Regions from separate parts of the Shewanella sp. MF05956 genome, predicted to be linked through region 4. Evidence: predicted binding sites of a transcription regulator. Region 4 holds the regulator's gene; each other region holds the start of a gene.
The links. Region 4 encodes sigma-54, which starts transcription at its own class of promoters, with help from an activator protein. Its sites were predicted from a motif close to GTTGGCACGNNNNTNGNNT; they were not measured.
Positions count from the first base shown of each region.

Region 1 (7,590 bases), on a different contig from region 4:
TATTGAGTGCAGCCACTGCCGATCAACGCTTTGCAAACTTAGCGCTAATGGACGATAAAGGGCCGGTGTTTATGCGCAGCTTTGCAGCGCAATTAATTCCAACCGATTGCAGCTCAAGCAATATTGATGCAATTAGCCAGGTATTAAACAGCGAAACTAGTTTATCAAAACTGGCCAGACGCGCACTGCTTGAAACTCGCCAACAAGAACAGCGTTGTGTGAACATTAAGCAAAAGCTCAATTAACAGCCTTAATTGAGCAGCCTTTTAAAACGTAAAAAGCCGGAGCAATCCGGCTTTTTTGTTAGTGAAATTAGCCTGTACGCAATGCTAATATTTTACCGATATCCAATGGTGGCTTAAATTGACTAAAAGCGGTGTGCTGTTGATCAATGGCATAGATTGACATTCTGTCGGCTAGCTCATTACCTTCAATGCCGATATGGGCTGCAACATGTTGAATGGTGAGCTTATCTTTAATCGCATCATAAAGTTCATGCGCTTGTTTAATAATATCTAGGTTAGCGATTTCGCCACCTTTGCGGGTCCAGCCTTTTGACTTCCAACCGTAAGCCCACTCGCTAATGCACTTAATAGAATATTGCGAGTCACTCATAATCTGCACGCTATGCCCGGCATCTAAAGCCGTTTTAGCCATCAATAAGGCTTGATGTAATGCATTAAGCTCTGCGGTATTGTTGGTGCCATTAGGGTTGAATGAACCATACCATAGCTCGGCAAGTTGAGCTTGACGATATACTGCAATACCAGAACCCGCTTTACCCGGATTGGGCTCACAACCGCCATCGGTGTAAATCACTACATCAAACTGCGACAGTACCGCATTGTTAGACGCTTGGGTTGCAGTACTGATGCTCGCTTTCGCCTTAGGGCTTGTCGTTTTAGTGACCGATGATTTAGCGGCTGCCTTGCCAATACTGTTGTGCGGCGACTTGGCAAAAGCCGCTTTTGCTTCAGCTTCAGTGGTAAAGGATTTGTATTTAGCTTGCGGAAACTTATCAACGGAACGTTTAGTCACATCCCAGCTGGTAAAAATACCCGTTTCGCGCCCTGCCCAAACTACATAATACTTTTTTGCCATTGTGGTTTATCCTTGCCAAATTCACATCATGCCACGATTAATTTTGGCTTTAAAACAAAACCTACAACATAGGCAGGTTTTGCTGATTGTTTATTCAAATCAATCAAAACAACAACGCACAATATGACTAGTTGACGATAATTGGGCCATCTATATGCTGATGATTCACCCCACCCGAGCCTGCGCTCACAATCTCAAGTCCTTTAGTATTACTGACATTAATGCCACCAGAACCATCACTAATGGTGACTTTACCGTTAACCTGATCGATATTAATCGAGCCCGAACCATCGCTCACTTCAATATCACCTACCACTTGTGAGATGTTGATAGAGCCAGAACCGTCTTGCAAGGTCACATCACCAGTCACATTTTTCATATTAATTGAACCAGAACCATCAGCCAGCGTCACTGCGCCAACATGGTCCATCACAATGCTACCAGAGCCATCTTTGAGTGTAATGGCGGCCGCTACATCAGTTATCTTAATCGAGCCAGAACCGTCGGTAATATCTAGCGCTAAAGCCGCTGGTACAGTCAGTAACACATCGATAAAAGGAGATTGCTCCATAAAACCGTCAGACTGAATATCGGCAACAAACATGCCATTGCCGCCTTGCTTGTTTAGGGTTAATTCAATCTCAACATCGTCGCTGTCTTTGTCGGTATAAATATCTGCGATGACTTCAATGTGTGTTTGCCCCTCTACCCCTTTAACGGTTAATTTACCCGCGCCAGTATTAACCACTAATTGATTTAGTGATTGGCTGTCTAGGGTCATTTTTTGTTGGGTATGTGTTAGTTCTGCATTCACGTCGGCAGAATCTGTTAACGAAAATATCGACTCAGCTTCAGTGTATGACGCGCCAAAAATCGTCGCACCTAATACTAAACCTACAGTTAGGCTAATGGTCGCAATACGAATAGACATAGGTTAAATTCCTTTTAAAAGAGATTCGAAATAGAATAGGCTGATACACAAGGTTAGTCGCAAACTGACTAATACATATCATCACCTTATATAACTATCACTAAGCAGGTTTCATACCAAAACAGTAAGCTGTTGTTTTAAATCGCTTATAATTATTTTATGGTAATACTCATTGAGCTAAAAAATTAAAACATCACCTAAAACAACACAAAGTGGTGAATATCACTACCCGATAAACCCAATATTGAATAACAAATATTGAACAACGAATAACGACAACTTATGACAACAATTCAACACGACCATCTTCATTGCATCGATATCATTGTCGGCTCTACCAATCCGGTAAAAATAAATGCTGCCAAAAACGCCATAGCGCAGTATTACCCCAACAGCACTGTGCGCTGCCAAGGTATGCATGCACCCTCGCAAGTGGCAGAACAACCGATGACCGAAGCCGAAACCAAACTAGGCGCCATTAATCGCGCTCGATATTGCCAACAACAGGCACAAGCTGCAGATTTTTATGTGGCAATGGAAGGCGGCGTAGATCATTTTGATCATGGTCCAGCAACGTTTGCTTATATGGCGATTATCAGTAATGACACTTTATCGGTCGGCCGTAGCGCCAACTTACCCTTACCGTCGACCGTATATGATGCTCTAGCCGCGGGCGAAGAACTCGGCCATGTGATGGACCGAATGTTTAGCACCCAAAATATTAAACAAAAAGGCGGCGCGATAGGCTTACTGACCCAAGGTTTAGCCACTCGAGAAAGCATTTATACCCAGGCGCTGTTACTGGCCATGACTCCTTTTATTAATGCGGAATTATTTAATGACTCAACACTCTAGTACTTCAAGCCACAGCGTCGACGCCATAATCCGTCCACTCACAGCGCAAGATGATGCCGCGATAGCCGCAGTGATCCGTGAAGTGTCGGCAGAATACGGCTTAACCCCAGACAAAGGCTTTAGCGTGGCTGATAAAACCCTCGACAGCTTAAGTGAGGTGTATCAAGCACAAGGCTCACAATATTGGGTGATTGAATACCAAGGTAAGGTCGTTGGCGGCGCCGGCGTTGCAGCGCTTGCGGGGAATATTGGCGTGTGCGAACTGCAAAAAATGTATTTTAACTGCGCCATCCGCGGCCAAGGCATGGCCAAAAAGCTCACTCGTCAATGCATTGAATTTGCTAAAAACCAGCAATATCAATCGATGTATTTAGAAACGACAGCGGTATTAGTTGAAGCCTTAGCGCTCTATGAAAAACTGGGCTTTAACCACTGTCAGCATTTAGGCGAAACCGGTCACGATGCCTGTGAAATCGCCATGATAATGGACTTATAGCTAAAAAGCATTCCATTAACTTACCTACCGCCGAGCTTGTTTTAGAGTGTTTTTCAAGCAGTCTTCTCCTGACAGTTTAATAGCGCTTTGCAACGATGCAAAAGCTTGGTAGCCTAAAATTAAGCACATTCCATAGGAGGAAGGTAATGGAATATCAACATATCGGACATTCTACGCTTGAGGTGAGTAAAATTTGCCTTGGGACGATGACTTGGGGTGAACAAAATACCCAAGCACAAGCTTTCGCTCAACTTGACTATGCCATTGGCCAAGGCGTTAACTTTATTGATACCGCCGAGATGTATCCAGTGCCACCCAAAGCTGAAACTCAAGGCGAAACAGAACGCATTTTAGGTTGCTACTTAAAAGCGCAAGGTAATCGTGACGAGCTCGTTATCGCCACTAAAATCGCCGCTCCCGGTGGTAAAGGCGACTATATTCGCCAGAACATGGCCCTAGACTGGCTCAATGTACATCAAGCAGTGGATGATTCATTAAGTCGGTTACAAATCGACACCATCGATTTATACCAAGTGCATTGGCCTGACAGGAATACCAATTTCTTTGGCGAAATGATGTATGAGCACGATGAAGATGAACATTACACGCCTATTTTAGACACCCTTGAAGCCCTCGCTGAAGTCATAAAACAAGGTAAAGTCCGCTATATTGGGATTTCGAACGAAACCCCTTGGGGCTTTATGAAATACCTTAAATTGGCTGAAAAACACGATTTACCGCGTATTGTCAGTGTGCAAAATCCTTATAACTTACTCAATCGCAGTTATGAGATAGCCATGTCTGAAATCAGCCACCGCGAAGACGTACCACTACTGGCTTATTCGCCATTGGCATTTGGGATGTTGACGGGTAAATATGAAAATGATCAATGGCCGGAAGGCGCACGCTTAACGGTATACAAACGTTTTGCTCGTTACAACAGCACACCGATTGCATTACAAGCCACTCAGGCCTATATCGACTTGGCGCGCGAGTTTGGCTTAACCCCAACAGAAATGGCCTTAGCGTTTGTTAATAGCCGTAAATTTGTGGCCTCTAACATTATTGGCGCAACAGACTTGCATCAGCTCAAACAAAATATCGACAGCCATAAAGTGACATTATCGACGGAATTAATGGTTAGGATTAATGAACTATCAACACTGTATCGTTTTCCTTGTCCGTAAACTCGCTGCATTAGGTTAATTGGCTAGCGTGTAACATTACGCTAATTGCCGACAAACCTTGCATTAGGCATCAAGATCACTGAAGATCTTGATGCCTTTTATTTTGATAAAGAACCCCATATTCATGAAGTCGATATCCCCATTGCCGTCGCAAGCGCCATTTGATCACCCAGCCATTCGCGATCAATTTCCGGCACTCAAACAGACCCTAGGCGATCATCCTTTATGTTATTTAGACACCGCCGCAACCAGCCAAAAACCTCAGGCTGTAATAGATGCAATGAATGAGTATTATCAGCTCAACAATGCCAATGTTCATCGCGCAGCGCACCAATTATCGGCTCGCGCAACCAGCCAATATGAAGCGGTAAGGCTGCAGGTTGGCCACTTTATTAATGCCGCAAAGCCGCAAGAGATTATCTTTACTCATGGCACGACCGAATCCATCAATATGGTGGCATACGGCTTAACTGCGCAGCTACAAACTAATGATGTGATATTAATTGATACCGCAGCCCACCACGCCAATATTGTTCCTTGGCAGGAACTGGCAAAGCGCACTGGCGCGGTGATCAAACCGATCCCGCTGACAACTGACGCACAACTGGATATAACCGTTTTTGATCAATTATTAGCCCTAAAACCTAAAGTGGTTGCCCTATGCCATGTGTCAAATGCCTTGGGTACATTAAACCCAATCAATGAGCTAGTCGCAAAAGCCAAAGCCGTCGGCGCACTAACTTTAGTTGATGGCGCACAAGCTATTGCTCACCTTGATATCGATGTACAACACATTGATTGCGACTTTTATGTGTTTTCAGGTCATAAAATGTATGGTCCTACAGGTGTAGGTATTTTATACGGCCGCTTTGAACAACTAGATGCATTAACCCCCATGCTCACTGGCGGCGAGATGATCAAAACCGTTAGCTTTGATCGTACTGAATATGGTGAGTTGCCAAACAGGCTTGAAGCGGGCACACCAGCCATTGCCGAAGTCATAGGCTTAGGCGCTGCAATCACATTTTTGCAGGGCCTACCGCGCCAGCACATTAAAGCCCACGAGCAACAGTTAATGGGTTATTTACAACAGCAACTGCTTAGTTTGGGTGATATATCTTTGTACGGCATTGCAGATAATCCACTGCAAAATAATATTGGCTCTGTGGCATTTAATGTTGCAGATGAGCATCACCAGGATGTTGGCATATTACTAGACCAACAAGCGGTTGCCGTTCGTTGCGGCCATCATTGTGCTATGCCATTAATGAGCGATCTTAATTTAGCCGGCTGCTGCCGCGCTTCAATTGGCATCTATACTAATAAGCAAGATATAGATCAATTTATTCATGCGTTAATTACGGTAAAAGAGTTACTGTTATAACTTGGCAACCTACGCGCTTTATGAGACAACACAGTTAATGACCCAAATTAGTGCAACTAATACACCAGAAAGTCAGTTATTTATCTCGTTACCTGCAGAGCTATCAACGGCAGTCACTCAGATAGAGCAAGCCAAAAACTGGCAAGACAAATATCGTCACATTATGCTACTTGGTAAACAATTACCGACATTAGCCGATGAATTCAAGCAAGCTGATGCTCAAGTTAAAGGTTGTGAAAGCCAGGCCTGGTTATACCATCACCAACAAAACGGCCAGCATTTTTATCTCGCTGACAGCGATGCGCGGATAGTCAAAGGACTGATTGCCATTTTACTTGTGGCAACCCAGGGTAAAACCACTGAACAAATCAGCCAATTCGAAGTATCAGCTTATTTTGATCGCTTAGGCCTTAGTGGCCAGTTAAGTCCATCACGAACAAATGGCCTCAATGCATTAGCCGAAGCAATAAAACGTTATGCAAAAGAGAGTGTCACCTAAAAAAGTGCCGCCAATATCGGCCTCAACTAAGGAATAATAATGACCCTAAAAGTCTGCAACCCAACACGCCGCCACATCATAAAAGGCCTTGGAGCAGCCACATTATTAAGTCCACTTTGTACGCTTCCTGCATGGGGAGCTCAATCTCACCGTCTGTATGTTGACGGGCTATCGTTTTTACCCAATGACATCAATGATGTTAAAGCCTCAAAACTCGATGCTTTTATTGCTGACATTTCTGCAATTGAAACCATCGAGCAAAGCGATGGCACCAAAAACTATAAACGCACTTATCAAGCCTGTATTAACAGCATTAAACAAGCAGCAAGCTCAGTTAATGCTAACCCTGACGTTTACTTGCAAGGCCTCACAGGTGCCGATATAGACAAGGCTCGGGCACAACAACGCACAGCAGTGTACTTTCAAATCCAAGGTGCTGATTGTGTTGAAGCCGATGGCATTTCAACCAATGGCAAGCCTCCACTTTGGCCACAGCTAGACTCACTGCATCAACACGGGTTGCGGGTATTACAGCTTACCCATCACTACGGTAATCGTTTTGCAGGTGGCGCATTAGACAACAATGGCAGCCAGGGCCTTAATGAGCCTCTTAGCGCCGCGGGTGTTGAGCTAATCGCAGAGCTTAATCAAAGAAACATTATGATTGATGTTAGCCACTCAAGCGAACAAACCGCGCTTGATACCGTCAAGGCTAGCCAATCACCTATTGTGCTAAGCCATGGCGCAGCGAGACATTTTGTCAATCATGCCCGCTGCTCGTCAGACGAGGTTATTCGTGCAATAGGCGACAGCGGCGGTGTATTTGGGGTGTTTATGATGAGTTTTTGGCTAACAAACAACCCCACTCCAACCATAGAAGATTACATCGATCAGCTTGAATATGTCGCCAAGATCGGTGGTGTAGATTGCGTGGCGATAGCCAATGATTTCCCACTGCGGGGCCAAGAGAATTTATTATCGTTAAATAACAATAATAGCGAAGGGGTAAAAGAGTACCTTGACTGGTGGCACAGTTTACAGAGTAGAAACGTACTCGGTTTTGATGTAGAACCTAAGCATGTGGTAATCCCAGAGTTTAATCATATCGATCGCATGAGCCGCATCGACGACGCACTC
Region 1 covers NZ_JCAYNV010000015.1:71,762-79,351, forward strand. Annotated here, with positions in the region: gene pepN (aminopeptidase N) at 1-245, shown strand, start outside; gene AC19MX_RS16360 (ribonuclease H1 domain-containing protein) at 313-1,101, opposite strand; gene AC19MX_RS16365 (DUF4097 family beta strand repeat-containing protein) at 1,229-2,032, opposite strand; gene yjjX (inosine/xanthosine triphosphatase) at 2,315-2,887, shown strand; gene AC19MX_RS16375 (GNAT family N-acetyltransferase) at 2,871-3,383, shown strand; gene AC19MX_RS16380 (NADP(H)-dependent aldo-keto reductase) at 3,530-4,570, shown strand; gene AC19MX_RS16385 (aminotransferase class V-fold PLP-dependent enzyme) at 4,695-5,954, shown strand; gene csdE (cysteine desulfurase sulfur acceptor subunit CsdE) at 5,992-6,453, shown strand; gene AC19MX_RS16395 (membrane dipeptidase) at 6,493-7,590, shown strand, end outside.
Region 1: AC19MX_RS16365 (DUF4097 family beta strand repeat-containing protein) is a predicted target of sigma-54. The motif match lies at 2,135-2,153, and genes of this name have one in related genera.

Region 2 (7,590 bases), on a different contig from region 4:
ACTGCACCGCGACTTTTTGGCTTGTTATGGCCAATGTGAACTTGAAATCCGTGACCGGCAAACGCTTCTTTACCGTCATAACGCATTGCTGCAGGTAAAAAGTGGTATTGCAAATCTGGCCACTCTAAACCGGGTTTTGAGCGGATAAAGCCACAAGATTCAAAATGGTTTGTCGCACCTAAGCCTGATTTATCTAAAATCCAACGGGTACCAATGAATAGCTTATTAAGTGGGTCTAACTTTCCGTTGAGTGAAATAGGCTGTAAGCACTTAAATTGGAAATAAAACTCTAAATGATCTTGAAGATTTTGACCGACACCAGGTAAGTGGTGAACGGTTTCAATTCCTGCGTCGGCTAAGATTTGCTTATCGCCAATACCAGACAATTGTAAAATGTGTGGCGAACCGATAGAGCCTGCAGACAACACCACTTCTTTATTGCAGTGCACATCAATCATTTGGCCTTTACGCTCGTAACGCACGCCAACGGCTGTTTTGTCTTGCATAATGACGTTATGCACTAACGCATGAGTCACTACGGTTAAATTGTCGCGTTTCATCGCCGGACGAAGATAAGCGTTAGCAGTAGACCAGCGAACGCCATTTTTAACCGTCATGTGCATTGGGCCAAAGCCTTCTTGCTGACTGGCATTATAATCACTCGTCGCTAAGTATCCGGCATCGACACCTGCATCCACAAAAGCTTGATACAACGGGTTTTTCATTTCGTTACCGTTGTTCACCGCTAAAGGTCCCGTGTCGCCGCGGTAAACATTGCCACCAAACGACCATGTTTCGGCTTTTTTGAAATACGGTAAACAATGGGCGTAGTTCCAATCTTTTGCACCATGTTGCTGCCACTCGTCAAAATCACGTGCATGACCACGTACATACACCATGCCGTTAATTGACGATGAGCCGCCCAACACTTTACCGCGAGGACAATGCATACGACGGTTATCTAGATGTGGCTCGGCTTGTGTTTCAAACTGCCATGCATACTTTTTAGTATTCATCGGGATTGAAAGGGCGGTTGGCATTTGGATAAAAATACTCTTATCACTACCACCAGTTTCTAAAATTAATACTTTATTGTCTGGATTTTCGGTTAAGCGGTTGGCTAATACACAACCTGCGCTACCAGCACCAACAATAATATAATCGTATTCATGAGACATTTGCGTAGACATTAATTGGGTCACTCCTAAAATGGGCTTTCAAGTGACTGCATACCCACGTAAACCGCTTTAATTTGGGTATACGCTTTTAAGGTTTCAGAGCCATTCTCACGACCAATACCAGACATCTTGTAACCACCCACTGGCATTTCTGCTGGCGATGCACCATAGGCGTTTATCCAGCAAATACCGGCTTGCATTTGGTGAATTACACGGTGAGCGCGAGTAATGTCCTGGGTAAATACGCCAGCGGCTAAACCTAAGTGAGTGTTATTGGCTCGCTGAATCACTTCATCTTCATCATCAAAGGTAAAGACTGACATTACCGGGCCAAAAATCTCTTCTTTAGCAATGGTCATGTCATCAGTGCAATCAGTAAAGACAGTAGGAGCAACAAAGAACCCATGAGGTGCATTATCAGGGCTTAATGCCACACCACCGGTTAATAAGGTGGCCCCTTCTTTTTTACCAATAGCGATATACTCAAGCACTTTTTGTTGATGTGCTCGTGAGATTAATGCGCCAAAATTGGTTTCTGCATCCATCGGATCGCCACAAACAATATTATTTTCAGTGCGTTGCTTTAAGCGCTCAATAAATTGTGGGTACATGTTTTTTTGCACAAATACGCGTGTGCCATTAGTACACACTTCACCCTGGGTATAAAAGTTCGCCAACATGGCTGCTGATACCGCATTTTCAACATCGGCATCATCAAAGATGATTAACGGTGATTTACCGCCAAGCTCCATGGTCACTTCTTTTAAGGTACTTGATGCTGCAGCCATCACTTTGGTGCCTGTGCCGACTTCGCCAGTAAATGAGACTTTGGCAATATCGTCATGAGTCGTTAACCAGGCACCTACACGGCCATCGCCTTGAACAACGTTAAACACACCATCGGGTACGCCTGCTTGAGTGAATATTTCTGCTAAACGCATTGCACCGCGAGGCGTTTCTTCAGAAGGTTTAAAAATCATTACATTGCCACACGCTAGCGCAGGGGCGGCTTTCCAGCATGCAATTTGTAATGGATAGTTCCATGCGCCAATGCCAGCACAAATGCCTAACGGCTCACGGCGAGTGTAGTAAAAGTCATCACCAATAGATTGTTGATTACCTTCAATGCTAGGCGCTAAACCTGCAAAAAACTCGATTGAATCGGCGCCGGTAACGACATCAACAACCGAGGCTTCTTGCCAGGGCTTACCAGTGTCAAGCACTTCACCTGCGGCAAGCTCGTCGTTGTGTTCACGAAGTAGGGCTACTGCTTTTAATAAAATTCGGCTACGTTCCATCGGTGTCATCTTTGACCAAACGGCAAAACCTGTTTTGGCACTCTCTATTGCGGCGTGTTGTACCGCTTCTGTCGCGACTTCTACTAAATAACTTACGCTGCCTGTTGCAGGGTTAACGACTTCGAAGGTTTCTCCGCTGCCATTAGATATGTACTTACCATGAACGTAATTTTGGTATGTGATTAACGCTGACATTCAATTTCTCCGTGTTGCACGATCACAGCCTCTATAAAGGCTTTAGATAAAATTTGGGCTTGCTTAAAATCTTCTACAGGGCTGTGGCTTAACGCACTGCGTAACCAAAACCCGTCGATAATTGCCGCAGTTTGTTTGGCGGCATTAATCGCGTCTGTTTTGGGTAATAATTGTTTAAATGAATAAAGCAGGTTGCTGTATAGGCGCTGATTATTGATGTATTGCAGCCTGGCCAGTCCTGGGTCGTGCATGGCTTGAGACCAAAAACTTAACCACGTTTTTGTTGCCGCACTTGATCGTTGAAGTTCAGTAAAGTTAGCTTCAACTATCATTGATAATCGTGCCATTGGGGTTAATGTTTTGCCTGACGTTCTGGTCAGTAAGGCTTGCTTCAATTCTTCTAATAAGAATTTTTGCGTGGCTTCAATTAACCCTTGCTTGCCACCAAAGTAGTGGCTGATGATCCCTGATGACATACCCGCTAAACCACTGATCGTATTAATTGTGGTGTGCTGTAATCCATGACGTTCGACTGACATTAACGTGGCATCTATGAGCTGCTGTTGTCTGACGTTTTTCATTGCTGGTCTTGACATTAGTGACATCCTTTTTTGGCTGAAACGTTATTAATTGAACGTTCAATTAATAACAATACTAATGATTAGACCTCTAATTATCAAGCGGTTGTTTGATATAGATCACTATAACCGCGTCATTTTATTGCTAGGTGATTGAGTTGGGTTACTATAAGTAATTGTTATATATGAATTATTAGTTTTAGCGGCTATTTGTGACGTTATTGTCGGTTTTTATTAATTATTGCAGCTGTAATGATTTTTCTGTTCAAATAATCGACCAGACTCACGCTTGTGGCATGTTAATACGATGAGGCACACGCTATACCACGCTTGTTTATAAGTGGTTTTCATATAACAGGCTTGTCCTGCAAGCCAACCATAAGCTCATTCGTTAACGCTGATAACGTCAAGCCTCACTAAAATCAAAATCGTGCCTCAAACAAGATTGTATGAAGACACTGTGATGTAAGAATCAAAATAACAAAAAAGTATTTGGCATATGCTATTAATGAGTATATAAATAGCATATGCCATTTACTTGTGTGCGTAATCTAAAAAGGATTGGGTAACTGGTACCAAAAAATATTAATTATCGCAGTGAATTAACTGCAAGAGAGGACATAATGATTACAGTCATACCTATTAAAGATGAGCATATTGCTAACCATTTTAGCAAAGCAGAGAGTTTCATTATGGTTAATGAACAAGCCAGTATTGTTGCGCGATTTGATAATCCGGCATTGAGCGATGGCTGTGAAGGTAAACGTAAGTTAGTTGAACTTATCAAAGCCCATGGCGCGACCCGAGTGATTATGAGAAATATTGGCCAACAATTGTTGTCTAAGTTACTTAACCAACAACTCGATGTTTTTCATGCCAAAAATGGTCGTACAGAGATTGCTTATTTTGCCAACGAACACTTAGCTGAATGTGAACCATACCTTGATGCATCGCAGGGCAGACCTTCAACTAAGCATATCGCTAAACAAGGTAAAGGCGGATGTTGCGATCATAACCATGGTGAAAGTGGTTGTCATGGTGGACATTGTGATTCTCATGAACATGGCGAAAGTGATATAGACTTAAGCGAACCCATGCATATCAAGCGCTGTTGCCAGAAAAAACATTCGTTATTACGTGCGAATTAAACGACTCAAGTGAAAGTCTTAGTTGAGCGCTTGAGTAGAGCATCTGAGCTGAGCTGCCAGAGTGTTGAATCCAGAAGTGAAGTGGCTAGAATTTAGAATTTAGTGTTTAGTGTTAGAGTTAGGTGCTTGATCTGAATGTGAGAGTTAACACCGTAGTTAAAAGTAATACTTTATTCGTTAAGCGCTCACATTGCAGCAGAAGTATCACGCAAGCTTACAGCTTTAAACCGTATCGTTGTAATTTACGATATAAGGTTCGCACGCTGACATTGAGTATGATGGCCAATTCGGCGGGCGAACCTGTAAATTGTAGACACACTTGCGATAAATACTCGGATTCAAGATCATCTAAACTCATCATTTTCGTCTCAGTGAGATTAACTGCACTAGCATCAAAGCCTGGTGTATGTTGAGTCGCTGCTTTGCTGGCGGTTGCATTGATGCTTTCAGGTAAATCACTACTGTGGATCAAATCTTCATTAGCAATCAGCGCAGACTGTTCAATAATATTTCTTAGTTCGCGAATATTACCCGGGAACGAGTAACTGCTAAGGAGTTGTAACGCATTGGCTGAAAACTTTTTGTGTTTATAGTCTGACAACTTCATAAAATGATTGATCAAGGTTGGAATGTCATCTTGTCGCTCACGCAATGAGGGTAGGTATATTGGGAAACCAGCGATGCGATAATACAAATCTCGTCTAAATTCACCTTTATCCACCAATTCAAGTAAGTTTTTATGACTGGCACTGACTAATCTAAAATCAGATCGTTTTTGCTTTAAGCCACCTACCGCTCGATAACATTGTGTTTCGAGTAACCTCAATAACTTAACTTGCATGTTCATGGGGACATCACCAATCTCATCAAAAAAAACTGTCCCACCATGGGCAATTTCAATGAGTCCTTTTTTACTGGTGGTCGCGCCAGTAAAAGCCCCTTTTTCAAAACCAAATAGCTCACTTTCAAATAGATTTTCGCTCAGTCCGGTACATTCAATGACCACAAATGGTTTGTCGCTTCTATTACTGGCTTGGTGTACGGCTTTTGCGACTAACTCTTTACCCGCACCTGTTTCACCTTGCAGCAATACAGCGATGTTTGATTGCGATGCTCGGTTGATTTTATTGAGCATTTGTTTAAACGGAGCCGATTGGCCCACCATGGTGTCTTTTTTTGATTCAGTTGATGCATAGTCAATGGAATCTAAAATCTCAAGAAAGCCCATGATCATGCCTGCATCATCTTTAATGGGCTTCATTAAAATGTCGCAATACGATTTACCTTGAGCAGTACTGTGTATGTGAACGGCGTTTGCTGCGCGCGTTGTTTTTTGGCACTGCTGTAACGGACATTCCTCGCCATGTTTGTCACAAGGTTCATCGCTGTGATGAGATATTTGATGACAACGACTTTTACCTAACGTTACCTCTGTATCATAGGTTTCAATATACGCTTGGTTTACGGCATGGATAATATAATCGGGGGTGATGAATATGGCCGGCTTATCTATTGCGTTGATCATCGATTGTACAACGGTAGTATTTTTCATTGTGCTAGCTCTCATAAACATGCGCGCTAAATTAGCTGTCATTAATGCCACCAAAAATGACAGTGTGTGACATTTTTGTCAACAAGATACGTCGCGGACATTAAATCAATAACGACTATTTAGCCTATAGCGCTATAAAATAGGCTTTTTATTTTATTTTGCGACATGGCACAAAGTTTGTAAGTAGATCCTTGAATATCTCAAGACCGCATCTGGTCCCAAGAGGAAAAGGAACAAAAATAATGAACGCAACAAAGACTCCTAATATTTTATTTGTTAAAACCCTAGCCATAAGCAGTATTGCACTTTTATCTTGTGTCAGTTCCATGGTCAATGCACAACCATTAACCGAACAACAACTTGAGCAAGAAGCCAATCAAAAAATTGCCCAATTTAGTCAGGCATTAAAAGGGCAGCTACAAGCTGCTATTAAGCAAGGTGGACTTCCTGCCGGTGTGTCTGTGTGCAAGTCAGTTGCCCCTAGCATTGCTGCTGAAAACTCTAAAGACGGTTGGACACTCAAACGAACCAGTTTGCGCGTGCGTAATAGTGATAACACACCAGATGCCTGGGAGTTGGCACAGTTAACGCAATTTGAACAAACAAAAGCCGCAGGCAAGCAAGCCGCTGATGCCCCAATTGTTGCGAGTGAATACATTGTTAACGGTGACACGACTGAGTTTCGTTATATGAAAGCCATTCCAACACAAGAACTGTGTTTAGGCTGCCATGGCAGTAACATTACTCCAGAGCTAAGCACGCTAATTAAACAAGCTTATCCAGACGATAAAGCCATAAACTTTGAATTAGGCGACTTACGCGGTGCATTTTCATTACAAAAGGTCATCAGCAGTACAGAACAATTGAAAACCATAAGTGGCAAACCTTAAGGTGAGCGTATGGTGGGTTATGTTAATGGCGTATTAATGGGTAATCTCTATTAGCCAACGCAACCCCGCGATATCACATATTCTGCGGCCGAAGGGCCTTTGTTGCGACCCTCGCCGCAGTTTACTATTTTGTTTTCAGTTAACATTATGCTGTAGTTAATAACCGCCTTGATATGTCGCTAAATAAAGGCTGAATTAGGGTTTTATCTAACAAAAATGCAATGCTTTTTGTTGGGAGTTAATTGTTCATGAGTAAAATCCGCATCGATCCCTTCTATCACCCAAGCAGTCACTCTGTGAGTTATGTGGTGACCGATCTTGCTTCGCGTCAAAGCGCCATTATTGACCCTGTGTTAGATTTTGATATTGCCTCGGGTAAAATAACGACTGTGTTAGCAGACAGTATGATTGACTATCTAGACAGTAATGGCTACGAGCTTGAATGGATTTTAGAAACCCACGCTCATTGCGATCATATTTCTGCTGCATGTTATATCAAACAGAAACGCGGTGGTTCTACTGGTATCGGCGAGCACATCACTAAAGTGCAACATATGTTTAAGCGGATCCTTAACCTGGATGACAGCTTTCATTGTAATGGTGAACAGTTTGACCAGTTGTTTGTTGATGAAGAGCTGATTAAGTTAGGTCACTTAGATGTACACATCATGCATACTCCAGGGCATACACCTGCATGCGTGAGTTACCTTATCGAAGATGCCGTATTTGTTGGTGATGTTATTGCTTCACC
Region 2 covers NZ_JCAYNV010000005.1:225,638-233,227, forward strand. Annotated here, with positions in the region: gene betA (choline dehydrogenase) at 1-1,178, opposite strand, end outside; gene betB (betaine-aldehyde dehydrogenase) at 1,205-2,671, opposite strand; gene betI (transcriptional regulator BetI) at 2,659-3,267, opposite strand; gene AC19MX_RS07820 (NifB/NifX family molybdenum-iron cluster-binding protein) at 3,873-4,397, shown strand; gene AC19MX_RS07825 (sigma-54 interaction domain-containing protein) at 4,612-5,949, opposite strand; gene AC19MX_RS07830 (Tll0287-like domain-containing protein) at 6,192-6,839, shown strand; gene AC19MX_RS07835 (MBL fold metallo-hydrolase) at 7,088-7,590, shown strand, end outside.
Region 2: AC19MX_RS07830 (Tll0287-like domain-containing protein) is a predicted target of sigma-54. The motif match lies at 6,114-6,132, and genes of this name have one in related genera.

Region 3 (7,590 bases), on a different contig from region 4:
AATCGCTATGGCGGCTACTGGGTCGTCACCTGCGGTTTCGACTCTTTTGCCGCTCGAAATCTGCCCCATGATGCTATTAGTGGCTGATTGCTTTTCTAAAATGCTGTTGGTGCTTTGCTGAAACATTTGTCCGGTAGAAATTCTCATGGCTTATCTCCTAGCGAACCGAGCTTAATAAGGTGTCAAAAATCGTTTGCGCGGTAGACATAATCCGCGCGGCGGCCTGGTATGACTGTTGAAAGCGCAATAAATTGGCGGCTTCTTCGTCTAGATTAACGCCAGATTCGCTTTGTACTCGATCATACGCTTGCTGATAAATAGCTGATGCGGAGTCCATGCGTACTTCTGCGGCTTTGGTTTGGCTGCCGATATCTAACTTGGTGTTTTCAAATACGCTGGTTAAGGTGCCCGTGCCGTTGTTCATTAATTTGACGTCCGACAATTTAGCCATTTCGACTGCGTTGCTGTTGTTGCCTTCGGCAAAGGCTAAGTCGAACGTAAAGCTGTCGGCAGTTGCGGTACCACTTGATGTAATATCAAAGTCCATACCAAAGGCATTAATGTTGTTACCTGTATATGAGGTGCTTGGGCCTAATGACGCTCCAGCACTATCAAATGCTTGATAAGTATTGGCGGCGGTATCAATAGTAAATGTAATTGATGAACCGGTTGCAGTACCTTGAAAACCGGTCACACTTGAGTCCATGCTGTTTAAGCTAACTGAAGTATTACCCGAGTTTGTTGTGGCAGAGGTTAACGTCGGCCCAGCAGCTGCAATGCCTTTAGGGTCGGTCATTATCACTTTTAACCCCGCGGCTGCACCTGCTGTTGGGCGAATTTCAAATTTATCTCCAACATCCATTGCGCCACTGGCAATATTAATGGTGAAGCCTTCGCCACTCACAAGCTGACTGCCGGTTTGGGTTAATGTTGTCACACTGCCAGTTTGAGTATCTGTTAATTCAAAATCGCCTGCGGTAGTAAAGCTCAATTCATAACTGCTACCAGACAATGCACCGACATCGTCAATATTGACAGACATGGCTGCATTACCGGTGTTAGTTGAGTAACCGCCTGCGCGGCCTGTTGCCATTAACGGATTATTGATATCACGGAAAATATCGCTGCCCACGTCGCCATTTAAATCAAAACCACTTGATTGCATTTCATTAAAGGTATCGGCAACCCCTAATGCTAGCTGGCCTAACTCGTTGCTGGCTGGGATTAAGGTGTCGTCGCGATAAGCAAATAACGCCCCTAATTGGCCGCCTAATTTACTTGGGTCAACATTGAGGGTTTTATTACTAATCGATGCGGTGAGTTTGGGTTCGTTAGGGAATGGATCGCCGGCGCTCACACCGATGCTCATTGCCACTTCGCCCGACACTAACATGACCGAGCCGCCTAACATGATTGACTTGGCGCCAGTATCTAGAGGAATAACGTTAACTTGCGCGTATTCGCTTAGCTCTAAAATCAGTGCGTCTTGCTTGTCTAAAATCTCGTTGTTGTCGCCTTGACCTTTCATCAATTCTAAATTGATGTTGGCCAGCTCTTTACTGATTTCGTTTACGCGGGTGGTCACCGACTCAATTTGGCTATTGGTTTGTTTAACCTGGTTATCAAGCTGCGACTGCATTTGATTAATGTTGATGGCCATTTGCTCAGCCGAACTTAAACTATTACTGCGAATGCCTAAATCGGAAGGTAAATCGGCCACACTGTTAAGGCTAGCAAAAAAATCATTGATGCTATTGGGCACCATGCTACCGATTTGCGAGTAAAGCTCGTCAAGTTCGCTTAATTTTGAATATGTGGTTTCGGCAGCGCTCATGCTGGTTTGGCCGATGCGTAACTCGCGCGCGGCAAATTCGTTGTACACACGTTTTACGTCAGACACATAAGTCCCTGTACCGTAAAAGCTGTCGCCAAGACTTTGTGATTGTAAGGTTGCTTGAGTTGCCGTTTGGCGGTTATAACCTTCGGTATTGGCATTGGCGATGTTATTACCGGTTACCCCAAGTTGAGATTGAGATGCCATAACGCCGGTGCGCGCGATGCTAAGTAGATCAATCGCCATTATTTAGTCTCCAGGGGTAATACAGATTTAAGGCCTTCTTTTACCGACTTCATCACGTTAATCACCTTGTTGGCATATTGTGGGTCGGTGGCGTAGCCCGCCTTTTGCAATGCGCGAATAAACTGAGTTGGCTCGCTGGCCACTTTGCGCGCATCTTCGTAACGATCGCCTTGGCCAATAAATGACACAAAGTCGCTAAAGCTTTGTTCAAGGTCGTCGTACATTCTAAAGTCTGCTTTTTGTTGCACCGGAATGCCTTTTTCAAACTCTAGTGTGTTGACCGAGGTTTTTTCGCCTTGCCAACGCTTGTCGGCTTTAATATTAAATAAGTTGTGGCTCATGGTGCCGTCGTTACGGCGAACCACTTTTTGGCCCCAACCGGTTTCCAGTGCCGACTGGGCAATGAGCACTTCGGCTGACGTACCCAGGGTTTTAGCCGCTTTTTCTGCATGCGGATACAACACTGAAATAAAATGCTGTGGACTGGTAAACTCGCTCACTGCCACGCCTTTAGGCTTTAATTTGTTGGTCTCTTGCGGCAAGTTATTGCCTGCGCTTATCGCCGCACTCTCCGGTGTGGCAGCTTGCTTGTTTGCAAACGGTTGGCTTGCTAACTGCTCGCCGCGTAATACACTGGCCAATTGCTGTGGCATTACCGCAGCCATGTCGCTGTGATTAATGGCCTGGTGCGATGTTGCGACTTGCTCAGCAGGCGCGATAGTGTCTAAGGTGTCTTGATCAAGCTCGCTTGGCTGCGGCACAAACATGGTTGGATTGACTTTGTAATTGCTGTCACCACGCAATACCGACGCTGGCGTAACAGGGCTGTTGTTTGGGTCAAGCTGCTGCACCATTAAGTCAGCGAGGCCTAGCATGCCTTTGTTTGACAAATCGACCGACATTTGTTGATCAAGCATTTGCTCAAAAAACGCGGTGGTTTCGCTGTTCATCGGATTGTCTGACTTAAAAGCGGCATTGGCATCGCGCATGCTTTTCATGAGCATTTGAACGAAAATACCTTCAAATTGCTTTGCCGCTTCTTTAAGTGCCCCCTTCTCGTCTTTCTGGGCCTGGACACGAAGTGAATCTAGTCCTCCTAGATCCAGAAAGTTCGATGAATTTGACAACTTTTCCATAGTCATACCGACAATTTTTAGATGATGATAAGTTCACCATGCAAAGCCCCTGCCATTTTTAACGCTTCGAGTATGGCAAGTACATCGGATGGTGCTGCACCCACTAGATTGACGGCTCTTACAAGCTCATCAAGGCTGGTGCCTGGATTAAACATAAACATACGACGGTCTTTTTCTGACACATCGATAGTGCTATTGGTGGTGACCACGGTATCGCCACCCGCTAATGCGTTAGGTTGTGACACTTGAGTGGCCTCAGCGATGGTGACGGTTAAGCCGCCATGGGTTACCGCTGCAGGTAATAACTTAACGTGCTGACCGACCACAATGGTGCCGGTTCGTGAGTTAACAATGACTTTGGCTGACTCGTCTGCTGGCTCAACTTCAATGTTTTCAAGGGTTGATAAAAACGACACTCGTTGTGATGCATCACGCGGCGCACTGACCTGAATAGAAGTTGCGTCAATGGCTTTAGCCATGTCTGGGCCAAGTAAGTCGTTAATGGCGTCTGCTGTACGCTTTGCGGTAGAGAAGTCTGAGCGACGTAAATTAAATGTAAGGTAGTCACCACTTGCAAATGGGCTGGCAACACTGCGTTCAACAATCGCGCCACTTGGGATACGCCCAACCGTAGGGGTGTTTTGAATCACTTGTGAGCCATCTAGGCCTTCGGCACTAAAACCACTCACTATAAGGCTGCCTTGTGCAATGGCATAAACGTTGCCATCAACCCCTTTTAAGAAGGTTTGAATGAGCGTACCGCCACGTAAACTTTTGGCTTCGCCTAAACTCGACACGGTAACGTCAAGGTTTTGACCCGGCTTAATAAACGCTGGCATGTCGGCATGCACTGCCACTACCGCGACGTTTTTTGAATTAGGTTTTACCGAATCGGGTAAATTAATGCCAAAGTTTTTAAGCATGGTGCGAAAAGTTTGTTCGGTATATTTGGTTTTTTCACCGGTACCAGGTAAACCCACCACTAAACCATAACCAATTAACTGGTTACTTCTTACGCCTTGAATATTGGCGATATCTTTTATGCGCTCTGCATGAACAGGGGCTGTTAGGATTAACAGCGAGGTCATTAGCGACACCAGCAATTTGATTTTCATGTATTACTCCTTAAAAAGGCCACCAGTCACCCAAGAAAAACGAATTCAACCAACCCACTTTTTGTGAGTCTGCAAATGTGCCAGTGCCGCTGTATTGAATACGAGCATTGGCAACACGGGTTGAATCGATGGTGTTGTCTGGATTGATGTCTTGGCTGCGAACCATGCCGGTAACGCGAATAAACTCATCACCGTTATTAATTGAAATCCATTTTTCGCCGCGGATAACCAGGTTGCCGTTACTGAGCACTTGTATGACGTTAGCCGAAATGCTGCCATCTAAACTGTTAGATTGGTCGGCATCTGCTTCACGCTTGGTGTTCATGCTATCTGAGTAGCCTAGGTCAATTGGCACTCCGCCAATAGACACATTTTTACCGCCGGCATAGACAGGTGTAACATTTAAGTCACTGCCTTTAGAGATGTCATTATTGGCGCTTTTTTTGGCTTGAGTAGACTCTTTTAGCGTGACGGTGATGATGTCGCCGACGCGATGCGCACGAATGTCGGAGAACAAGCTCGATGCTTGCGTATCAAGAAAAATAGATCCCGTTGCGGCTACCTGCGTCGGCGGCGTGTCTGGGTATACCGGCGCATAGAATGGGTCATCGGCAATGGGCTTTTTTTGTGTAGAACTGCAGCCTGCCAATAAAATCATCGACGCTAACGTTATGTATTTAATCATGATAGCTCCTTAGAGATTCTGATTAACGTAAGACAACATTTGGTCAACCGCTGAAATGACTTTTGAGTTCATTTCGTAAATGCGCTGACCTTGAATTAAGTTCACTAGCTCTTCTGTCACGTTGACGTTAGAGGTTTCTAACGCGCCCTGACGAATGGCACCTAAACCATCTTGCGATGCAGTGCCTTGAATGGGCGTACCGCTGGCACCGGTTTCGGTGTAGAGGTTTTGCCCTAATGGGTCTAACCCTGACGGATTAATAAAGTCGGTCATGGTTAACTGGCCAATCACCTGGCTTTCTGCAGTGCCTGGAATTTGCACCGACACTTCACCTTCTGCTGACACAGTAATACTGGTGGCATCGTCTGGGATAGTAATGGCGGGTTGCACCACATAGCCTGAACCAGGAGTCACAATTTGGCCGGTATCATCCAGGCTAAATTGACCATTACGGGTGTAAGCTGCGGTGCCGTCTGGCATTTGCACTTCAAAGAAGCCTGAGCCTTCAATCATTAAATCTAATGAGTTGTCGGTGGTGAGCATGCTGCCCTGGGTAAACATTTTTTGGGTGGCGACCACTTTGGTACCGGCACCAATGTTTAAGCCATTAGGTAACTTGGTGTTGTCGGCACTGACGCCGCCGGCTTGATTGACTGTTTGATACAGTAAATCTTCAAACACAGCGCGACTTTTTTTGAATCCAACCGTACTGGCGTTAGCCACGTTGTTAGAAATGACCGCGATGTTTGTTTGCTGCGCATCAACACCAGTTTTACTTATCCATAACGCTGGAATCATAATAATTACTCCTAACTAATTTTCATCAAGGAAGTCGACGCACGATCGATTTCTTCGGCGTTCTTCATCATTTTGACTTGCATCTCGTATTGACGCTGGATCTCAATCATTGCGACCATTTCATGTACTGGGTTGACGTTACTGCCTTCAACGGCGCCGCTTTCTACTGCAACATTGGGATCGGTTGGCGCGTTACCGCCGGCCATAAGACGAAATAAACCGTCTTCACCGCGCATCATTTGATTGTTACCTGGATTAACCAGTTTAATGCGGGCGACTTCTTCGATGACTTCTGCGGTTGCGCCTTGAGGTCTCACTGAGATAATGCCGTTGGCAGCAATTTCGACGTGTTCAATGGGCAGTGGTAATACGATTGGCCCTGCATCGCCCATTACCGGGCGGTTGCTGCTGTTTACCAGCAAACCAGTACTGTCAAATTTTAAGCTGCCTGCTCGGGTATATGCTTCTGAGCCATCGGCGGCTTGTACGGCTATCCATCCATCGCCTTTAACGGCGACATCAAGATTACGACCCGTGGTGACAATGGGACCGCTTGCAAAGTTACTGCCTGGGCTTTCAATCATTGAAAACACGCGGCTGGGTAAACCTTCACCAAACGCCTGCATAGAGCGAGCTTGAGTCATGTCAGCCTTGAAACCGTCAGTATTGGCGTTGGCAAGGTTGTTAGCACTGACCGCTAAGGCATTCATGCCTTGCTTAGCGCCACTCATGGCAACATAAAGAAATTTGTCCATTTGCTGCTCCGTCAAACTTTCTACAAAATGAATATATGTAGAGTTATAGCAAGCATCATGCCAATGAAGTTTGTTGCTAGTGAGTTATATTCAACACGCTGAATGTAAAGGAGTAAAAATAGAAGGAGGGAGTGATTAAGAGTCAAAAAAACAGCAGTTTTACGATAGTGAAGGCGGTGTATTATTTAAATGGCAAGGTGTTGCCGACAACGGCAACACCTTGTTTATCGATTACGCGGAGTAATAAATAATTATCGGATCTGTAACACTGTTTGGTTTAGAGTGTTGTTCACTTCCAGGGTACGAGAGTTAGCCTGGAAGTTACGCTGAGCGGTAATCAAATCAACCAATTCTGTGGTTAAATCAACGTTTGATTGCTCAAGCGCAGAAGACTGAATGCTACCAAAGGTACCACTATTAGCTTCACCGGCTAATGCTTCGCCTGAGTCTAAACTGGCTTTCCATGAGGTGTTACCCACCTGGGTTAAGCCTTGCTCATTAGCAAAACGTACTAACGCAACACGCGCTAATGGCACAGTTGAACCATTGCTGTAACTGGCAGTAATTAAGCCATCCGAGCCAATGCCTACGTTGGTTAAACGGCCAACGGTAATACCGTCTTGGCTTAATGCAGTCACTTCAAATGGCGAAGCATATTGTGTTGGGTTATCAAATCTGACTTCAAGTGTTTGAGTACCGTCTGAGCCTGGGTCTAATACACCGGCACCTGGTGTGCCAAGTGTTACAGTAGTGATCGGCGAAGGATTAGTCCCTGTATAAGAACCAACATTGTTAAACGAAATCACTGCACCATTCCAAGCTCCTGTACCACTTGGGTTAGTTGCTGTTGCAGTTTCGCTAAGGGTACCATCACCAACACCATCGCCATCTGCATCTATTTGATAACTCCCTGGAGTTTCCACACTAACCGGCTCACCATCAACAGCATAAAATGCAAGCCAGTTACTCTCCCCTGTATATGAGCCACCTGTAGGTTTCACAAAATAGGTGGTCATAATAT
Region 3 covers NZ_JCAYNV010000016.1:93,600-101,189, forward strand. Annotated here, with positions in the region: gene flgL (flagellar hook-associated protein FlgL) at 1-147, opposite strand, end outside; gene flgK (flagellar hook-associated protein FlgK) at 158-2,080, opposite strand; gene flgJ (flagellar assembly peptidoglycan hydrolase FlgJ) at 2,080-3,216, opposite strand; gene AC19MX_RS17010 (flagellar basal body P-ring protein FlgI) at 3,234-4,331, opposite strand; gene flgH (flagellar basal body L-ring protein FlgH) at 4,342-5,016, opposite strand; gene flgG (flagellar basal-body rod protein FlgG) at 5,026-5,814, opposite strand; gene flgF (flagellar basal-body rod protein FlgF) at 5,826-6,569, opposite strand; gene flgE (flagellar hook protein FlgE) at 6,821-7,590, opposite strand, start outside.
Region 3: flgF (flagellar basal-body rod protein FlgF) is a predicted target of sigma-54. The motif match lies at 6,616-6,634, and genes of this name have one in related genera.

Region 4 (7,590 bases):
GTGGCAACTCAGTGCTGACAAAGGACAATTAAATAAACAGAGCAATAAAGTCAGCTTAGAAAATAATGTTATTATCGATGCAATTGATATTGAAGAACCGTTACAGTCAGTGACCACACAAGCAGTCACCCTAGATTTAACGACCATGATAGGCAGCTCACAAGAGATGGTGTATATCAAAGGTAAAGGGTTTATGATCCAAGGCTTAGGCCTACATGCTGACTTGAATACGCAAAAATTATCGCTACTAAGCAAAGTAGAAGGAACATATGAGTCACAATAATCGACATCCTCGCGCCAATGCCGCATTACTATTAAGTGGCTTACTTTGCATGCTGAGCATTCCAGCAATGGCAAAACAAGGTGATCTCAAACAAGAATTGAAAATTGCTGCAGTGAGCCAATCTGCCGACATTAAAAACAATCAAATTGTCTTTAATGGCCCCGTGACTATTGTCCAAGGCACGATTAATATTAATGCTGACGAATTACGCGCATTTACCCCCAAAAATGGCGTATCCAAACGCTTAATCGCGACGGGTAAACCCGCGACATTTTCTCAAGAACTCGACGACGGTAACATCGGTACCGCCAGTGCCAACGAAATCAGTTACGATCTCGCCACAACAACTCTGACGTTAACCGGTAATGCCAAGCTAGACCAAGCAGGCAGTCAGGTCACGGGCAACCTAATTAAATACAACATTAAAGCCCAAGAGTTAATTGCTGAGAGTACCGGTAAAGGCCAAGATCGCGTCATCACGATTATTCAACCAGAAAATTTCCAAGACGAGTCAGCGCCAAAACAAAAGCTGCCTGAGATCCCTGTCAACAAGCAGATAAAACCATGAGCCAAATTACCTTAACAGCTGAAAACCTAGCCAAAAGCTATAAAGCGCGTCAAGTTGTAAAAGACGTCAGCTTAACTGTAAAAACGGGGCAGATTGTCGGTTTACTTGGCCCTAATGGTGCCGGTAAAACAACCACGTTTTACATGGTTGTAGGGTTAGTCAAAAGTGATAAAGGCCGTATATTAATTGATAATGACGATCTCACCGCTGACCCAATGCATCTTAGAGCCCGTAAAGGGATTGGTTATTTACCACAAGAAGCCAGTATTTTTCGAAAACTCACCGTGCACGACAATATCATGGCGGTGTTACAAACCCGCAAAGAACTCAGTAATGACGAACGTATTGAACAGCTCCAGCATTTACTGGAAGAGTTTCACATTACTCACATTCGCGACAGCCAAGGCATGTCATTGTCTGGCGGTGAACGCCGTCGAGTCGAAATTGCCCGAGCACTCGCTGCTAACCCTAAATTCATTTTGCTTGATGAACCTTTTGCGGGTGTTGATCCGATTTCGGTTATCGACATTAAAAAAATTATCCAACAGCTAAAAAGTCGTGGATTAGGCGTACTGATCACCGACCATAATGTTCGCGAAACACTCGATGTATGTGAAAGAGCTTACATCGTAAGCCAAGGTAATTTAATTGCCGAAGGAACACCTGAAGAGATCTTGAGCAATCAACAAGTTCGAGCGGTGTACTTAGGTGAACAATTCAAGCTATAGTTAGGTTATATACCCAAACAACCTGAAGATACTCGATTTCAGCAAGAATTTACACGCGTTTAGGCAAGGCATTGATTGCGGTTAATGGTCGTTCCCTTTCCAAAATCAATAACACAGCATGAACGCGTGTAAAACTTGCCCCTTGGGAGTTTCACCGTGTTCCCACTACGTTGTTGCGTTAATTTATAAGGTGCCTACATTACCGCATTAACGCGCCTAGTATTGAAAACACGGTGAAGCTCTGAAACACGTATCTTCAAGTTGATTGGGTATACGCCTTTTAGCCTATCTAATTCATTCCATTGAACGATACCTAAATTGCGTGAAATGTCATTGACGTACGTGACACCCCATTACAGTTTTTCGAGATTGTTATTTTTATGGAAATCATCTAGGGATAAGCGGTAAATGAAAGCGTCACTCCAACTTAAAATGGGTCAGCATCTCACTATGACCCCTCAATTGCAGCAAGCCATCCGCTTGCTGCAATTATCTTCATTGGAGCTACAGCAAGAAATCCAACAGGCGCTGGACTCAAATCCATTGCTTGAAATAGAAGATGAATTTTCTCAAGCTAAAGATCCCTTAAAAGAAAGTCGCGATCAATCAGACACAGACTTCAGTGACAACAGTAATGTGAGTGTCGAAAAAGATACTTCAACCATCGACACCACAGAATCCATCAGTAAAGAAACCATGGACGACATGCCCATGGACACGACCTGGGATGAAGTCTATACCGCCTCACCGATGTCAGGGTCTGGTAGTGCCAGCATGCGCGACGATGATATGCCTTTTCAAGGGGAAACCACCGAAGGCTTATATGAACATTTAGAGTGGCAAAAAAACTTAACGCCATTTTCAGACACCGACCTTGCCATCGCAACAGCCATCATTGACGCAATAGATGAACGCGGCTATCTAACCCAAAGCACTGAAGAAATACTAGAAGCTATGGGCGATGAAAATGTTGAGCTTGATGAGGTTCAAGCGGTGTTAAAGCGAATTCAACATTTTGACCCCGTAGGTGTTGCTGCACGTGACCTTAGTGAATGTTTACTCATTCAACTGTCACAATATGCAGACTCAACCCCGCACATTGAAAATGCGCGAATGCTCATCAAAGATTATTTGGATTTAATCGCTGGGCGTGACTTTAGATTATTAATGCGTAAAACGCGTTTAAAAGAAGATGAGTTACGTGATGCCATTACCTTAATTCAATCTCTTAATCCGCGTCCTGGCTTATTGATTACTGCCGTCGATGACGAATACGTGATCCCTGATGTCACAGTATTTAAAAAGAATGGCCGTTGGGTTGTTGAACTCAATCCAGATAACATGCCTAAAATAGGTGTTAATCAGCAATATGCAGCAATGGCTCGCAGCAGTAAAAACCCATCTGATACTCAGTTTATACGAGGTCATTTGCAAGAAGCTAAATGGTTTATCAAAAGCATTGAAAGCCGTAACGATACCTTGTTAAAAGTAGCCAATTGCATTGTGCAATTCCAACAAGGGTTTTTCGAATATGGCGAAGAAGCCATGAAACCTATGGTATTAAATGACATTGCTGAAGCCGTAGAAATGCATGAATCGACCATTTCGCGCGTGACCACTCAAAAATACATGCACACCCCACGAGGGTTGTTTGAGTTAAAATACTTTTTCTCTAGCCATGTCAGCACTGATGATGGCGGAGAGTGTTCATCGACAGCAATCCGCGCATTTATTAAAAAGTTGGTTGCAGCAGAAAACCAGAAAAAGCCGCTTAGCGACAGCAAAATGGCTCAACTACTGGCCGAACAGGGCATAAACGTTGCTCGTCGTACGATTGCAAAATACCGTGAGGCAATGATGATACCGCCCTCAAACCAACGTAAGAGTTTATAAATCACTCAACAATGGAGAAGTGTAATGCAGATCAATTTATCAGGGCATCATGTTGAAATAACCGAATCTTTACGTGAATACGTTCAGGAAAAGTTTTCAAAGCTTGAACGACACTTCGATCAGATCAATAATGTTCACGTTGTACTCAACGTAGAAAAATTACAACAAAAAGCAGAAGCTAAAGTCAGCCTAAAGGGCGGAGAAATTTTTGCAATGTCAGAACATACAGACATGTATGCAGCAATAGACGCCCTGATAGATAAGCTCGATCGTCAGGTAATTAAACACAAAGAGAAGTATACAAAACACTAACGATGGAACTTTGTACCATCCTGCAGCCGGAATGCACCACCTGTGCCACACCGGGCAGTAAGAAAAAGGTACTGGAACTTATCAGCGATTTAGTCGCTGCCCAGTACCCGACCCTGTCTTCGCAAGAGGTGTTTGAAAGCCTTATCGCAAGAGAAAAAATGGGTAGCACAGGTATAGGTAATGGTATTGCAATACCTCATGGCCGATTAACGACAATCGATCACCCTATTGCGATCTTTGTAAAATGCGAAGAACCCATTTCGTTCGATGCCATCGATAAACAACCTGTCGATATCTTATTTGCATTATTAGTTCCTGCAGATCAGTGCCAACAACACTTAAGCACCTTATCCTCGATGGCCCAAAAACTCAGCGACAAACAAGTACTAAAACAGCTGCGTAAAATCCACGATTCAACAGAACTCTATCAGGTAATTACGGCATGAAACTTGTTATCGTATCAGGACGGTCAGGCTCAGGTAAATCAGTAGCATTAAGAGTACTAGAAGACCTAGGCTATTACTGTGTTGATAACCTGCCATTGCCGCTAATTGGCACCTTATTGGCTCAGTTAAAAGGCAGTAATGACCTAGTAGCGATTAGTGTTGATGTGCGCAATATTGCCGAACAAGGCAAAGTGCTTCAAGAACAACTTGAAATACTGCAACCTGATACCGAAATTACCAGTTTTTTCTTAAACTCTAGCGACAAAGTTTTACTTAAACGCTACAGCGAAACCCGCAGATTACACCCGCTATCTAAAAACCATATTTCATTACAAGAAGCGATTAAATTAGAAGGCCGCTTACTCGAACCTATCGCCAAAATGGTTGATCACTATGTCGATACATCGGCACTCAATATTTACGAGCTAAGCGATCAAGTAAGACAAATATTGCTTGGCAGTGTTGATAAAGAGTTAGTGATTAATTTTGAATCGTTTGGCTTTAAACACGGTATGCCGACCGAAGCAGACTTTATGTTCGACGTGCGCTTTTTACCTAACCCGCACTGGGAAATAGAATTAAGACCATTAACAGGTCTTGATGAGCCTGTGCAAGAGTTTCTTGGCCGTCAGCCTCTGGTGAATAAGTTTATTTGGCAAATCGAAAATCTATTCGAAACCTGGATGCCACATTTAGAGCGTAATAATCGCAGTTATTTAACCATCGCCATCGGCTGTACAGGCGGACAACATCGCTCAGTTTATATCACCGACCAACTCGCTAAGCGATTTAGACAAGGCAGTAAACACACAGTCAACGCCCGCCACAGAGAGCTAAATATCAGTGAAGATCAGCTTTAGTCCTATGTGGAGTGCTAGCCATGCTTGAGCGCCAAGTCACCATCTCAAATAAATTAGGTTTACATGCACGAGCAGCCACAAAACTAGCGATACTGGCTGCTGACTTTGATGCTGAAATCACCCTAATTCAAGCAGACAAACAAGCCAGTGCCGCTAGCGTCTTAGGATTGCTCATGTTGGAAAGTGGCATCGGAAAAATGATCACTGTCACAGCAACAGGTCCAGACGCAGCAGTGGCATTAGATGCGGTGTGTAATTTGATTAACGATAAATTCGATGAAGGCGGCTAACGCGTCGCACTGATTATCTAACAGCACTTAACAAACGTCAGTTGTACTCTCTCGTGGCATTTTTTGACAATGATATTCAAGCTTACAGCCCACTATTCATCAATTACCATTCATCGTATACGACTCACATTTCACGGTAAATTATTTACCGCTCAAATTGAATATAATGCCTTATATATCATTATGCCTTAATCAAAAACCACTGGACACATTCAGTGTGGTCACTTGTTAATGCTGATTGGTATTCCCCCTCTTCTGTCGTGCGCTGACTAAAGTACACTTATTCTTTAACGTTGAGAATGACGCTCTTAAGCAGTTTTTAAGCGCGTCTTCAATGAACATTAATGCACTATTATTTATCCTCATATAAATGACAAACGTAATGTCCTCATTTTGTCATTTACATAACCTTTTACTGCCATAAATTACCGCCATAATGCCTCTCAATAAACAGCCATCACCCTAAGGCTAGTTCACCAAATTAGTGCAATTGCACCAATTAAAACAAACGAGCCAATATTGCAAAACACAATAACGACTATAAATAATTGTTTTTAAACAGTTTAAATTAATTTAAAAAGTTGGCATACAGTTTTCATATAGAGAGAGGATACCTACTAAGTAGTAGTTTAATTTTTAAGCAGTCCATTGTCATTTGTAGGAGATAGCGATGAGTAAAATGAACCTAGGTCAGAACATCAAATCAGTTAATGGCATGGTCGCTAAGCTGGTTGAACAATGCCGTCAAAACATTTTTTTCTTAGCGCATCTTGGTTGCAGCCAATGGGATGAAGTTGAATCCCGTTCAAGCAAATACAAATAAAGCATTAAGGAATAAATAAGATGAGTATTTCAACTGCGAGACACTATCCAATGGACTTTCAACATCAAGTGATTAGCGAAGTTAAGGTACATAACCGCCTATTATCTGATGTCGCCAAACAATATGGTGTGTCATCAAAAACTGTATATAAATGGGTCAAATATAGCGAAAGCCATAAAACTGAAAAACGCGGTGCAATAATGTCAGAGATCGCTCTTTTACAGGAAAAAATTACTCAGTTAAGTCAACAATTACAAACAATGGCAAGTTAAGCCAAAACCGTTTTGGCAAGGATGTATGAGTGTGTTGTCAGTTGGTCCCCCAGCGAACTGATAATACAAAGCAAATAGCAACAACATCATACTAATAATAAGCGCACAACATCTTGCATCCTTGCCGCTTTATTTTTTACCGTTAATGCCGTGTGTTGTTGTAACGAACACAGTCATTAACGCGACAGTTCAGGCGTTATTGGGTCCCCAGACTCTATATCCAATAACGTCATTTTTATTCGAGTAGATGCAATGCGATTCATTTAACGCCGCTCTACCCATGTTATGGCAAGGATGTTTGACCGTATTATCAACTCGCCCCAGCATGTCGATAACACAGCAAACAGACTAATAACAATAAGCGCACAACATCTTGCATCCTTGCCGTTTTATTTTTTACCGTTAATGCCGTGTGTTGCTGTAACGAACACAGTCATTAACGCGACAGTTCAGGCGTTATTGGGTCCCCAGACTCTATATCCAATAACGTCATTTTTATTCGAGTAGATGCAGTGCGATTCATTTAACGCCGCTCTACCCATGTTATGGCAAGGATGTTTGACCGTATTATCACTCGCCCCCAGCATGTCGATAACACAGCAAACAAACTAATAATAAGCGCACAATATCTTGCATCCTTGCCGCTTTATTTTTTACCGTTAATGCCGTGTGTTGCTGTAACGAACACGAGTAATTAACGCGACAGTTCAGGCGTTATTGGGTCCCCAGACTCTATATCCAATAACGTCATTTTTATTCATGCCATTGGCAGAATTGAGCTTTAGGTCATCAATAATATCCTCTAAGAAGGATAAAGAGACTTGAGCAATAACGACAAAAAGCGCAAGCAATGCAAACAAAAGCCCCAAAGCAAAGGATGCTCTGGGGCTTTTATTTTTATCACTCTATAAAGGGGTGTTTATCCCCCTAAAAATAGTCAATTTCAATACTCGCTAACGCGTTTCTGTTTGTTCTAGCCAATACATCACTTTATGTAAAAAGGCCCCTTTGTCTATCGGCTTAGAAATAAAGTCATTCATCCCTATGGTTAAGCACCTTTCGCGATCGCCAGCCATTGCATCAGCTGTCATCGCAATAATAGTCACTTCAGCCAT
Region 4 covers NZ_JCAYNV010000003.1:262,690-270,279, forward strand. Annotated here, with positions in the region: gene lptC (LPS export ABC transporter periplasmic protein LptC) at 1-283, shown strand, start outside; gene lptA (lipopolysaccharide transport periplasmic protein LptA) at 270-851, shown strand; gene lptB (LPS export ABC transporter ATP-binding protein) at 848-1,579, shown strand; gene AC19MX_RS04875 (RNA polymerase factor sigma-54) at 1,988-3,472, shown strand; gene hpf (ribosome hibernation promoting factor) at 3,497-3,784, shown strand; gene ptsN (PTS IIA-like nitrogen regulatory protein PtsN) at 3,787-4,230, shown strand; gene rapZ (RNase adapter RapZ) at 4,227-5,090, shown strand; gene AC19MX_RS04895 (HPr family phosphocarrier protein) at 5,111-5,380, shown strand; gene AC19MX_RS04900 (hypothetical protein) at 6,051-6,203, shown strand; gene AC19MX_RS04905 (transposase) at 6,224-6,475, shown strand; gene AC19MX_RS04910 (ATP-binding protein) at 7,429-7,590, opposite strand, start outside.